Regions from separate parts of the Paenibacillus sp. TY11 genome, predicted to be linked through region 3. Evidence: predicted binding sites of a transcription regulator. Region 3 holds the regulator's gene; each other region holds the start of a gene.
What was found. Region 3 encodes LexA, which represses DNA repair genes until DNA is damaged. Its sites were predicted from a motif close to CGAACATATGTTCG; they were not measured.
Positions count from the first base shown of each region.

Region 1: a site for LexA is predicted at 3,641-3,654, ahead of addB (helicase-exonuclease AddAB subunit AddB). Genes of this name have one in related genera too.
Region 2: a site for LexA is predicted at 2,436-2,449, ahead of AC6EJC_RS03645 (YolD-like family protein). Genes of this name have one in related genera too.

Region 1 covers NZ_JCBAIQ010000017.1:6,989-11,616, forward strand. The annotation lists gene addA (helicase-exonuclease AddAB subunit AddA) at 1-11, opposite strand, end outside; gene addB (helicase-exonuclease AddAB subunit AddB) at 8-3,574, opposite strand; gene AC6EJC_RS18245 (class I SAM-dependent rRNA methyltransferase) at 3,820-4,628, opposite strand, start outside.
Region 2 covers NZ_JCBAIQ010000002.1:315,657-320,284, forward strand. The annotation lists gene AC6EJC_RS03630 (transposase) at 1-82, opposite strand, end outside; gene AC6EJC_RS03635 (group-specific protein) at 537-797, opposite strand; gene AC6EJC_RS03640 (thermonuclease family protein) at 889-1,893, opposite strand; gene AC6EJC_RS03645 (YolD-like family protein) at 2,061-2,396, opposite strand; gene AC6EJC_RS03650 (copper amine oxidase N-terminal domain-containing protein) at 2,552-3,508, shown strand; gene AC6EJC_RS03655 (fibronectin type III domain-containing protein) at 3,633-4,628, opposite strand, start outside.
Region 3 covers NZ_JCBAIQ010000006.1:72,192-76,819, reverse strand. The annotation lists gene AC6EJC_RS07980 (1,2-dihydroxy-3-keto-5-methylthiopentene dioxygenase) at 1-236, shown strand, start outside; gene AC6EJC_RS07975 (HAD family hydrolase) at 338-1,132, opposite strand; gene AC6EJC_RS07970 (hypothetical protein) at 1,285-1,794, opposite strand; gene AC6EJC_RS07965 (DUF896 domain-containing protein) at 1,918-2,124, opposite strand; gene AC6EJC_RS07960 (LysM peptidoglycan-binding domain-containing protein) at 2,233-2,601, opposite strand; gene lexA (transcriptional repressor LexA) at 2,791-3,417, shown strand; gene AC6EJC_RS07950 (hypothetical protein) at 3,696-3,998, shown strand; gene AC6EJC_RS07945 (hypothetical protein) at 4,233-4,397, shown strand; gene AC6EJC_RS07940 (hypothetical protein) at 4,439-4,579, shown strand.

The DNA of each region.
Region 1 (4,628 bases), on a different contig from region 3:
GTGCCTATCATTGGTCCATTCCTCCTTTCCCTTCCTGTGTATGACCCAGCAGATTCCAGATCTGATCCTTACCCGGTTTACCCCATTGATTGTAGCCACTGCCCTCCAGACTGTCGTCAAATTGACAAACAGGCTTAAAAGAGCAGAAGGTACATGCCGTCTCTTGCTGGATACGATAAGGTTCAATGGCCACATCGCCCTCTGTCATCCGTGTTCCAATCGTTCGAATATTATCGCGCACCGAAGCTAGCAGACTATCCCACTGTTCCGGCGAAGCAACCGAAGCACTGCTATAAAAACTGCCGTCTGCTTTCACCGCAACAGGTAAAATAGAGGAGTATCCCTTGTCCAATGCTGTATCCATTTGTCCAACCACATCCCGATCCGCGAGCAATAACCCCTTCATCTTAAAACGTTTCAAAAGCTCCTGACGGGCCTGTTCTGCGCTAAGACCGTTAGGCGACTGCAACATCGGATTGTGGACGTGAAAATACAGTGTACCCGCTGGATAAGCAGTCTCGCCCAACCATTCCTCCGCCGCATTCAGCAGCACGTCCAGGTACGTGAGCATTTGCAGGGACAAGCCATAATACACCTCATGAAGTTTGAGATCCTTTTGGCTGGACTTGTAATCGATGACACGCAAAAGTAACCCCTTTTCTCCCTCTGCCACATCTACTCGGTCAATCCGTCCAACAATTTCCATTACAACGCCGTTATCTAACCGGAAGCTTAACGGAGGAAGCTGCTGACCCGGCCCAAAGTCCAACTCCAGCCCAATTGGCTCAAAGCTACCTCTCCGCGCATGTTCACCCAAAATCAACGAAGCACGGCTCACGATGTCTTTCAACTTGCGCAAAATGTAGCCATACCGCTTGGAGCTCATTAAAATCTCGCCTTGCAGACGAGGAGCCAGACGCTCCACTGTACTTTCCGCCTCTTGGCGGCATTCCTCGGTGCTGAGACTACCCCAGCTGACGTTGCGTTTACGCAAATTGATTGCCATCTCTCCAAGCGCTGCATGGAATAATTGTCCGATATCCGGCGCCTTCAGGCGATACATTTGACGTTCTTTCAAACGAAGACCGTGAGAGGCAAAGTGCGAAAACGGACATGCTACAAAACGCTCCATACGAGATACGCTGGTACGCAGCTTGCTGCCGTACAGACGGCGGCTCGTTTCCTTCTGCATTTCGGCATGGTTTTCGTAAAAAAGTGAGGTCAACAGCTGGCGAAGCTTGTCCTTCTCACGCCCTTGCTGGCTGGCATACCAGTTATATACCTCCCACCAGGGGGATAAAATGTCACCGCCACGCCGCCAATGCCGTAATTGCGCAATGAGCTGCGGCAAAGCCTCGGACGGATGGGAAGCATACTCCCATTGCGTCGTCCAAGCGTCCCCAGGCAAAGGGTATCCAGCCAGCGGACGTTCGTCCAGACCAGGAAACAGTTGCCGCACATGTCGTACTAACTCTGACGGCAGCAACGACTTCCCTTCTTCATCGGTCACTGCATAGCTCATCCACAGGCTTTTACCGGCTGAGGTAAGGGCCGTATAAGCGAGAAAACGTTCGTCCAACAGTCGTCTCGTCATGTCCGGCGCCAGCTCTACACCTCGCTCGTTTAATGCCGTACGCTCCTGCTCATTCAGAACACCGTCCTCGTGGAACACAGCCGGCATCACACCTTCGTTCATACCTAGCACAAAGGCATGTTGAATACCAGCTACACGCGTACGGTCCGTGTTTCCGACCAGAACCTGATCCAGAGCTGGTGGAACAAGTCCCATACGGAACTCAGCCAATCCCGTTTCCAGCACACCCGCAAACAAAGAAGTATCCAGTCTCTCGTCACCCATCATTTCGACGATTTGATCCAGTAGTTCAAGCACCGCATCCCATACCTGACGATGCTCCTTCGCCTGCTCAGGATTTCCTGCTCCCTCAGCCTGATGAATGAAGGCGTCCAGCTTGTGGCCGATTTCTGCATCCTCCAGCAACAGATACACCGCTTCACACTTCTCAAGCGCAGTTCGTGCCTTACCCATACGTTTCTCAAACGCACGTAAAGGCGTCACGATCACATCCCGGCACAGCTCCATCAAATCCAACGTTTCATCCCGTTGACGATTCCGTTCCTGCTCCCCCAGCTCCAGCGACAAGCTGGGCACAGCCTGCCAAGGCCGACCGTCTGTCCAACGGCTGCCTTGTATTCCGCACGCCAGTACATAGTTTTCCAGACGGTCCATCTCCTCGCGGCTCACCCGACCATCCAGCGGCAGTAGAAGGTCTGTTTTGACCGCACGAAATACATCCTCATATCGCCAACGCCGCTGCACGATATCCAGCGAAGCCCGAATCAATTCTACCAAGGGATGATGCAATACACTTCTCCGCTGATCCAAAAATACCGGAACATCATATTGCTTGAATATCGGTTCCACCCAAGGCTCATAATCTTCAATATGACGCACAAACAGGGCCATCTCCCGATAACGCGCGCCCTCATCTCGGGCCAGACGACGCATTTCGCGTACAGCCCCTTCCAACTCAGCGCGGCGATTCGCCGCAGCATACAGTTTTATGCCTTCCGGCTGTTCTTCTGTCCACTGCTCTCGTAGCTGCTGCAGCCGCATCCGTTGTTCCTGATTTCGCAGCCCTGTACGATATTCGAAGTTAGCCTCCAAATACGCCAACGCCGGACGTTCCTTAAATCTCGGCAGCGGATCAGGGCGCAGTAATTGTGTCTGCGTCTCTATCATCAGCTCGTCTGCCATTCCTTTGAGCTTTACATACGTAGCCGCTGAGGGATGAAACAAATCCAGCTCATGCGGAAGCTGTCCGCTCTCGTAGCTGCGGCTGCAAGTCAGCGCCACCGTCAACGAAGAAGCGTGCAGCATAAGCTGCTCCACCACCTTGTATTCATGCGGTGTAAACCTGCGGTAGCCATCCATCCAAATATCTGCTCCGCGCACAAGGGAAGACTCGGCAATCTGTTCTGCCAGCATGCGCAGCGTATCTTCACCGTCAATATATCTAAGCGTCAGCTCTCGTTCAAAATCTTCATAGATTAGACTGATATCTTTGAGCTTGCCGCGCAAAATCGGAGTTGACTCCCCCGCAGCATTCATTCGCTCCAGTTGCTCCGGTACTGACCGAGTATCATTTCCGTACTGCTTTAGCTCCGTAAACAACGTATTCAACCGATCTACAAAGCCGAGCTGGTCTCCCGAATCCTTAAACAAACTCAGTTCATCCTTGCGACGACGAATAATTTTATATAAAAGCATCTTCTTGCCTTCTTCCGTTACAGGCACCAGTGCTGAACCCCCGGTTTCTTGCATGACTAAATAGGCAAGACGATGAAATCCCATCACTTGGGCGCGCACCGACCCCTGAATACCGTTTCCGGCTTCTGTAAGCAACGCATGTTCAGAAGCAAATGACGATTGCTCCGGTACAAGTAACAGCATAGGCTTACCTAGCGGCTCCTCGCGTAACATAGACGTCATTTCATTGCGGATTAACGTACTTTTACCACTACCAGAGCGGCCAATCAACAAGCGGACCGACATGATGCGGCCTCCTTTCCAACGAACAACATTCTATTAAACAGTATAGCATATCAGGCAAGGGAGAAAAGAACGTACGTTTGCCATGTTGTAGCAATTGATCCCCCCTCTAAAAAACAAACAGTCCCGCAGGTTGGCTTGGTGCATGCCTTCTCTACAGGACTGATTTATACCTAAAACGAGTTTATTTTACCTATTTCACCTATTTAACCACCAAAAAGGTGGTTGACTTTGGCTTTGTTTGAAACCTACAGCTGTGTCCGGCTGCGCACCTCAAAGATGGCGAATTTCAAATAATGGCCTTCCTCCACACCCAAAATTTGAGGATGGTCCTTACCAGCCGCTCTCCAATCTACCAGGCGGAGGATTTTGCCAGCATCTGCCGCCGCTTCCTTAATCGTGTCCAAAAACAGCTCCGGCCGCATATGGAACGAGCAGCTTGCCGTCACCAAATAGCCGCCCTCATTGACGAGCTTCATCCCGTGCAGGTTGATATCTTTATATCCCCGTGTAGCTCCTTTGACAGCATTCTTCGTTTTAGCAAAAGCTGGCGGATCAAGAATGACCACATCAAAGGTGCGTCCGCCACCTGCTGTCAGTGGCTTGGATGTATCTCCTTTGCCCCCGGCTCGCGCGTTGCGTTCCTCTACACCTTTAACCTGATTGCGCAAATATTGAAAAGCATCGTCGACGACAAACTCGACGCGTTCCTCAAAACCGTTCAGCTTGACATTATCCCGCGCACTTTCAATCGCATGCTCAGAAATATCAAGACAAGTTACTTTTTTAGCACCGTATTTACAAGCATTGAGCGTAAAGCTTCCCGTATGTGAAAAACACTCCAGTACGGTTGCTCCGTCCCAGAACGGGAATTCAACAACCTTACCACTTTTATTCACAGGCTTCATGACCGTTGTGCCAGCATCCTCTGGGTCTGCCGCTACTTCTTGTAGCGTAATTCCGCTACGTGCTCCCCAACCTGTCATTAACGGCGCAATTGCTGCACGATTTTCACGCTGGTCAAAGAAATAACCAGTCTTCTGGCCCTCTACGATGT
Region 2 (4,628 bases), on a different contig from region 3:
CATATCCGATGCCCTTTTTGAGGTACAGATCCACTGTCTTTTTCTTGAAGATCACATCGTAAGTTTTTCTTATTTCTCCCATAAAAAAATCCCCTCCATAATAGACAGATTAGACGGCTTGCTCTTTTCTGTCTACTATGAGGGGATCATATCATTAAAGGTGAGGCGTTTCGTTGGTTCTGTGTACCTAAAACGGAATACTCCGCAGGTACCAAGACCTTTCATTATTTTTGTTCAATTAATGATGATGTGTCCATGGTAAATCAAGAATGCCGAGGACCGGGATCGAACCGGTACGGTAGTCACCTACCGCAGGATTTTAAGACATGAGTTTTTAATATACTGTACTGGCATACAGTTCCAAAATCCAGTATTCTCAAGGCTTTTATATGTTCGTATATGTTCTCATTTGGACTGTATTCTACACAAAATACTACAGTCTGTCCCCAATTCGTCCCCAATAAAAAGAGCAGGAGGATTAATTCCTTACTGCTCTTTTTGCCTTCTACTAAATGCAAAATCAACATCCGATATGTTTATTGCTCTAAAATCCATTGTTCTAAGAAGGCTCTCGTTTCGCGAGCTGGAAAATACCATTTCCTCCCTATTTTTCGCTTGATAAATCTCGGATCATGAAAAAAGGTATCAAGAATTGCATTCCAACTCATACACGTTCTCTTCTTTAATTCTTTTGTATCCCAAAATACATATTCAGCATCTACTGCTTCCACCAACTCCGAAATTTTCTTCAATATTAGCTTTTTCGCTTCCTTTTCATCTACACTAATCTCAATCAAAATCCTCATCCCTTTTTTGTAGAGTGCTAAACTAATTAATGAACGCATAAAAAATCCTCGGATATATACCGAGGAATCGTTTTAACAAAAATTATCTTTCACACGCCACTCCATCACCATCACGATCCAACTTTCTACTGTAACCTGGTTCTCCTTCATAGATTGGATCGGCGCCAGCAGCACGAACCGCAGAGCAGTTTTTATAGTATACACTACTTGATGATTCTCTTGGTTCAGAATAAGTTTGAACGACTTCCTTTTTAGGAGTAACTACTTTAGGCTTAGATTCTTTCACACCTGAATCATTACTTTTAGATTCAGTCTTTGTAGTTGTCTTTTGAGCTACCTTCTGATTGAATCCTTCTTCTTGCGCATAGTTTTCAATACTCCAGATGCCTGTTCCATTTTTTTGAGCGGTGGTTTGGATCTTTTTGAATTGATCGACATATTTAACGTTTGGCGTGTCTATGTAGGCCACACGAGCATACCCTTTTTCGATTAACATTTCATTCAGCATCTTATCTCCAACCCATATATATCCAAGTAAACGACCATACTTATCTCGTTCAGAAACATCAAGCTCTAGGGAAAGATTACCTTGTTTTAATAGCTTCAGCGTAAAAGCAGATGCTTCTTTTGCAAACGGTTGAACCGGTGTACCCTGTTTTACACTTTCAGGTGTATCTACTAAAAGTAGTCGAATCTTTTCCTCTTTCCCCTGAACTGATGCTTTAAACGTGTCTCCATCTGTTCCCGCTAATAAGGTTATAGGAATACGTTTTGGTTTTTCAGAAGCTGATTCGTCATTCGTAGTTGAGGTAGAAATAACATTTGTTTGTTCAGCTTTAACTATAGTAGGTGCTTTAGGTGTCTGTTCTACTTTAGTCGAAATTGACGGTGCTTCACTTGATAATTCCTGCTTGTTATTTGACAGATTCCCGATGAATACTAATAAAAATAGGCCAGCAAGTGAAAATAATACTATTGCTAGTTTACTTTTCTGATTTTCTCTCCTAGCACTCTGATATTTTTTATAACCCCAGTATCCAAGTCCTCCTGCGATAATAAGCAATCCTAAATATTTAATAATCGCCACAACTACAATTACTGCTAAGATAATTCCTATAACCTTTCCCTTTCCATTACTCTCATGATATCCCCCTAGGTATTTAGTTCTAGGATAAATATACCATGAATATTTTCCAATATATATACTTTTATGACAGAAATCGCACGAATCTTCTTATGCCCCTAGATTATCTGCTAGATACTTGCTGAAATAATATCCTCTAACTTAATCCAACTAAAATCATCCTCGCCACGAAACAGTTTTACTTCCCTGCGAGCAGTATTTATAGACGTGATTACACCTGTGAGTTCTTCGTCATCGAACGGGCTAAAAACCACTATCGATACAGGCTGACGTGTGTTGTAAGAGACTATAAGTGCCTGCTCAATTAGCTGCACTTCTTGATCATCAAGTTCAGGCTTACCACGCCGTTGGCGATCTTTCATGAGCTTTAGATATGCTTCCTTATGTTCAGGGACGATTATCCGACTGCTTTCCCATAATCCATTGCCCTCAAGTTTCTTTCCCATGTAAGTAGCCTCCTGATGTGTTATGTAGAAATTACATTCCGAACATACGTTCTACACAAGAGATTTTCATACTAGAAAAATATTCCTAGGTCTGATAGACTACTTGTAAAATGAGGATTTTGCAAAGTCCTGAAATATTAAAAGAGGAGATTATTATGAAGCGCCTTCTTACCTTATTGTTAATTTTTGTTGTCTATTTTGGAACGATTCCAACAATTCATGCGAATCCGTCGAATTATCGTATTTTTTTGGATGGAAAAATTGTGACACTTCAATCTGCCCCTCGCATTGAAAGTAACACCCTTATGGTTCCAGTTGTCCCGTTGTTAAAAAAATTAGGCTATACAGCTGCTGTAGATCCCGATATTCCTGATCGTGTAAAAATAACAAATTCGAATAATTCGATTACCTTTGTGATTGGTGCTAAAAATATTTATATCAACGGAAAAGAAATTCGTATGCCTATTAGCTCTAAATCATACAATGGAGTAACTTACCTTCCTCTGCGTGCAATTTCGCAAGCACTCGGGAAACCGTTTGGCAGTAACTCTACAGAACAGTACGCCTGGATTGGAGTTACACCGAGTAAAAACCAAAATATTCCAACAGAGTTGCAAGGGAAAGATTTTAGAAATGCTATATGGGGTATGACAGTTCAGCAAATTAAAAGGTCTGAGACACTGCCTCTCATCAATGCTGTCACTGAATTAGATGATTACGGCGCGAGTAATATGTACTATACTTATTTGGACTACAGAGGTGAATACAACGGGTACAAAGCAGTTTACACTTATATCCTAACTGGGAAAGATAAGAACAACACTAAACTGTATGACGGCCAGATTTTATTTCCTGAAAAATTTAGTAACATGCAAAACTATATAGATCGATTCTTTAAAATTAGTTCTAAAATGCAATTGGTATACGGTGCACCAGTTCAAACGGAGCGACCACGAGGAAGAGATCAGAGTAAATGGGCGGAAGACCTGTCTTTAGGTAATCTCTCTTTAACCGATTACTACAATGTCGGTCGAAATTCTTATTATATCCGATTGTACAAAAGTATGCATTCTGAATATCCTCAATTGGATATTTTGGTGTCTCAAAGATAATATTAGACTTTTTTCTGAGAATCAGCACGCCAGTGTAATTGATTTTATCAAATACTTCGAAGATCTATAGAACTGACTAGACAAAAAGCTCTGCCGCCCCATTAAGGTCAGCAGAGCTTTTTATTTATTTAGAGTATTCACTTACTTCAAACGTCAAAATACGATCATACAGCATGTAATCCTTACGGCTGCTGAATGGTCCTTTATTATTGTCATGTTTATTGATTGCATAGGATGCTGATCCAGAACCAGCCTGTTTACCCTCATACCAAGCAATGAAGTCATTAACTTCTTTCATGCTCAGGTCAAACTCTTTTTCCAAGCCGGTTGTCATGGTGACCACCAAAATTGCACGGTTGCCTGATGGAGATTGAGGATCCGTAGGCTCGCCAGTCGATGGTTCATTAGGATTTGTTGTACCAGGCTTGCTTGGATTAGTCGGTTCTTCTGGAGATGGATTTCCTGGTGTTGTCGGATCAGTCGTTGAAAGCCCCGTTGGTGTAACTACAGCTTCATTGGAAATCGATGTCTCAACACCATTGAAAATAGCTACTACTTGAAAATAATAAGTTGTTTCATTTATCAAATTAGGAACCACATAGTTACCAGCCGCGTCTTTTTCTACAGAAATTGAATCTGTATATTTATTAGGTTGTGTACCGTAATTAATTTTATAATTAGTAGCATCCTTGATTGTATTCCAACTTAATTTAGCAGACGAGTTCTGTGGCTGACCCTTAAGATCAATTGCTTCCACCATGCCAATAGTTATCTCGTTAAATGCTAACCATGACGAACCTCCGTTAGCATCAATTTTTATACCATCATAGGTTCCAAGCTTCACCTTATCAGGCTGTGACGTTGTATATGTAGCAGTTAAAGAATGAGTTATTTGCTCACTTATTGGTACCCACTTTCCACCTTCTAATCCATAAATGGTGTATGAAATCTCTCTCGGTGGCGTAGCAGCAGTAGTAATATGAACGAAATTTATTTCGATTGGGCTAGGAAAAATTAATTCAATATTCCCTTTGAATGTACTGGCATTCCAATACGTTCCGATGTCTCCATCTATTGAATTCCCCGCTACAAAGTTGCTATAAATACTGCTAGCTTTTGC
Region 3 (4,628 bases):
AGGATGAAATCCGTGCCATTGTCGCTGGTCAAGGCATCTTCATCATTAAAGGCCCTGAAGAGATCGGCTATTTTAACGTAGAGCTTTCACCGGGGGACGTTATCTCCGTACCTGAAAATATACCTCACTTCTTCACTTTAATGGAGAATCAAAAGATCGTCGCAATCCGCTTGTTCATCGAAGAAAATGGCTGGATTGCCGAACCGTATGAAGATCCAACCTTCATTAAAGCATAATTACGAAATCATCCTTGTGTGAATAAAAAAACTCCCTCTGCTCTGTAACAATCGAGCGAAGGGAGTTTTCTTAATACTCGTTTCTAAAGACTATGGATTTCTTACTTTAACGATTGAATAATTCCGTCCAATTCAGACAGATGCTTGATTTCGAACTTGGGCTTGATCTCTGTGGTGTTGGTTTTAGCATTTCGGTTCACCCACACCGAGTGTACACCTGCTGCCAACGCTCCTTGAATATCAGTCGTCAGCTTATCTCCTACCATTAAAGCATGTTCAGGCTCAATACCAAGAAGCCCCAAAGCATGCTGGAATATAGACGGATCAGGCTTGCCTCGACCAAATGAACCTGAAATGACAACATGATCAAAGAAAGGAGCTAATTGAGGAACTCCATCCAGTTTCTCCTGTTGTAGATCAGGGGAGCCGTTTGTCAGCAATAACAGCTTGTATTGTCCCTTCAATTGTTCTAAAATCTCAAACGTTTCTTCATATACATGTGGACGCGCGCGTCTTTCCGAAGCAAATTGGGTAGCCAGCTTTTCCGCCAATTCCTCATTATCTATCCCCAGTTGCTGGAGCCCTCTGCGCCATGATTCCTTTCGATAAACAGGAGCCAACTGTTCCAATTGGCGGAATTCAGGCTGCTCACCTGCTGTAAAATTCGCCCACAATCCTTCAAACGGATTAATGCCGATCATTTGAGTAAAACTAAAGGTTTCATAGGACTCATACAAAGCGCGTGCTTCCTTGCGGACGGCTTCCTCCAGAGACTTCGGATCAACGCCTGCTTCACCGGAGCCTGTTTGGCACGCTGCATCAAATGCCTCTTCTACACTACGTTCATCCCACAGAAGGGTATCATCAAGATCAAACATTACCGCCTGAATCGTCATCTGAATTATCCACTCTCTTTCCACTATATATGTACGCCTGTTTGCTAGGTTACCTATTCGGATCATCATGTGTGTCCATATTAAGCAAGCGGCCGCAACATGTTATATATAACATCATGCGGCCTTACTTACAGAGCTACAGGCTAAATCAGTTATTTCTTGTCTATCTGTATCTGATTGGATAGCGCAAACTTTTCAAGTCGCTCTGCAATGGCATCCGTGTCATAGCGTCCCAGTGATTTTGTGAAAATAAAATTACCGCCCTTACCTTTTCTTTCAACGGTTACGTAACCCTTTTCAATCTTGATGGCTTTCATGTCCCCTGCCGTCATTGGACGTTCTCTGCCACCTTTCAGCATATAGAGAGTATCCTTTCCCACCTTCAAATAAGGACGACGGATAAAGAAGATAACAGCCAGCATCAAGTACAAGCCGAATACAAGCCAATCCATTCCTCGCATGCCGGTCTTAGTCAAAAAGTAACTCATGAGCATGTACAATACAGCAAGACCAGCCAGCATGATTGGCACAGTAATATTACGGCCACGGAAAATGTCCATTGCAGAACCTGCGCCGTTAATGGTTTGAATGCCTTGTTTTTTGCGCGATTTATTCAAATGTGCTGTGTTTTTGCGTACTTTTCTTTCAAATGATCGGGCCATCTCTCAATTCCCTTCCCAGATATATTACATTAAACAATTGCCTCAAGGCTGATCTATATAGATACCGAGAAAGATACCTAAAAACGAAAGGTAAATTATGCAGGCTTGGCCGCTTTAACGACATTAATGCTTCAGCCCGCCATTTCCCTTCGACGTATCATCGTCCACAAATTCAATTGTTTCAAGCTGCTGCCGAAAATTACGGCGAATGTTACCTAAGTAAATTTCCCGAAGATTGGCGCGCTCTGTGGTCTCCGCTTCCGTCAATCCCTCGGATTTTGCTTTGCGCGCTAATTCATTAATGCGCTGTACCAAGCTGTCTATATCCAAATTGTGTCCCCTCCATAAAAGCAAAGATATAATACACTTTGACATGTAGAAAAGAGCTTGTCAAGGCTTCCGCATTACGCTCCCTGACAAGCTCTAATAGTCTGTAGATCAGAAGTGCGGAAGCTTGAGTACCTGACCTGCCTGCACACCCCGATCCTCCAAACCGTTAATCCGCACAATTCCTTCTATATATACCCGTGTATCCATTCGTTCCGGTTTATGATTCACGGCAATCTGCCACAATGTATCCCCAGGTTGTACGGTCAGTTTGGTCACTTCTTCCTTGGAAACTGAAGGAGCTGCGAAAACCGTAAGCACACCTGCCCCTGCAATCCAAGCGACAATCACTAGAATAAGAAGCTTAAGTAAAAAAGTATTAGTAATAATCTGTACAAAACGCACCCTACCCTCTTTTCGGGTCTCCTGTATATTTTCTAAATTCATCGGAAAAATACTTTGATAAGTACTATATTTCATCATTGGCCGTGTCCTCCAAACGTTTGTTCTTATGTTTTTCACAATATAACACGAACATTTGTTTTGTTCAATAGAAAAGAGAACAAAAGTTCGCAATTATTTTTAGGGATTATTTAGAACTTATGTTTGTACGAACGGAGGTTCTATGCTATAATTTTCCCAAACGTTACTAAATGGGGTTGATACGGTATGTCTAAGATTTCGAGCCGCCAGCAGGCCATTCTTGAATTTATCCGCAATGAAGTGCGTCTAAAGGGATACCCCCCTTCTGTACGCGAAATAGGCGAGGCTGTCGGATTGGCCTCCAGTTCTACGGTTCACGGTCATTTGGATCGTTTAGAGAAAAAAGGACTCATTCGCCGCGATCCTACCAAACCACGGGCTATTGAGTTACTCGGTCAAGACGAATCGGATAATAGCAACTTGATTAATTACTCCATTAGTCGTGTCCCCGTCGTCGGCAAAGTAACTGCTGGTCTTCCTATTACGGCGACAGAAAATATTGAAGATTACTTTCCTCTTCCCCAACACTTTGTTGGTGAGGATAAAATATTCATGTTATCTGTTGTAGGCGAAAGCATGATTGAAGCTGGTATTGCTAACGGAGACTATGTAATCGTACGTCAGCAGCAGACCGCCGATAACGGCGACATTGTTGTAGCTATGACAGATGAAGACGAAGCTACTGTTAAAACCTTCTACAAAGAAAAAGATCATATTCGCCTTCAACCTGAAAATCCAGCCTTTGAACCTCTTCGCCTGACACATGTCAGCATTTTGGGCAAGGTTGTAGGACTTTTCCGGGACTTCCACTGATTTCTCGTTTCTTCTTCCCCGTCATTCTATCCACTAATACAAAACCGGCTGCCTAGGGTAAGCCGGTTTTGTATTGTCATTATGTTTACTATGTATCTCACAACTATTCTTTCCTTTTCAGCAACCTATATTGTATCTACTATAAAAATCCGCCCCCTCATCTTAAATAATCCCCCACTGATCTTGATCTGCTGTACTGTTATTGGTGAAACAAATGGATCTTTCTTTGTTCTAGATAAATATGATATATTACTCATAGCCTCTATAGGAGGAATTAAATGAAAAAAAATATAATTTCAGCGTTTGTTGTGATATTTATCGCCATAAGCTGTGCAGTTCCAACAATGGATCATTTGTATGCAAAAGAGAAATCAAACATAACAACCTACGATCGTATTCAGTACATACAAATACTTATCCATTTCAGGTATTTAGAAAAGCAACTTGAAGCTACAATTTCCGAAAGAAATAATTACCCAGAAGACAGCCAAGAATATAAACAACTCTCAGAACAACTGAATCATATTCTTGCCCAAGAGGCGTACTTCGAAAAAAAACTTAAAACCCTTAATAGTAAATAATATTCATACTAAACTGCATATTATCTTTATCTACACTATTTGACTCATGCTGACCTGCTGTAACATTCTCCTACAACGTAAAGTTGGAAAGGCGAAGGCAGGTTAGCATGAGTTTTTTGTTAAACATTAGGAACATAGGTAGCAGCTTTTTTTACTTTTAATAGATTTATGCTGATACATTACTAGCACAATTGACATATGTATATAGCAGACCTAAGCAAAGGAGATATGCAGATGATCAGAAATAGAGTTAAAACGTATAAGCATCGCATCGGGAAAAACAAATATCTGGTCGTTAAAGTCTTTCAGGCCGCAGCTGCTAAAACAGGAAGCGGAAATGCACTAGCAACCAATGCATTGAATATCAAAATTTCCAAGCGTAAGCGTAAACACCACTAAGATTCAACCGTACCTTCATTTCTTTGAAGGGAGGTGATATTATGAGCAGAAGACATTTCAGACGTGATTTGAGAAGAAGAAGATTAAACATCCGTTCCAATCAAAGAGCCATTGCGCGCGCAAGAGGTAACGCACTGGCTGTTAATCTGTTTAGCGTAAATGATAGACAACGCAGACGTTAATAATCGTTTTCAAGCAAAAAGCGGGAAGGATTCTTCCTGCTTTTTTGTG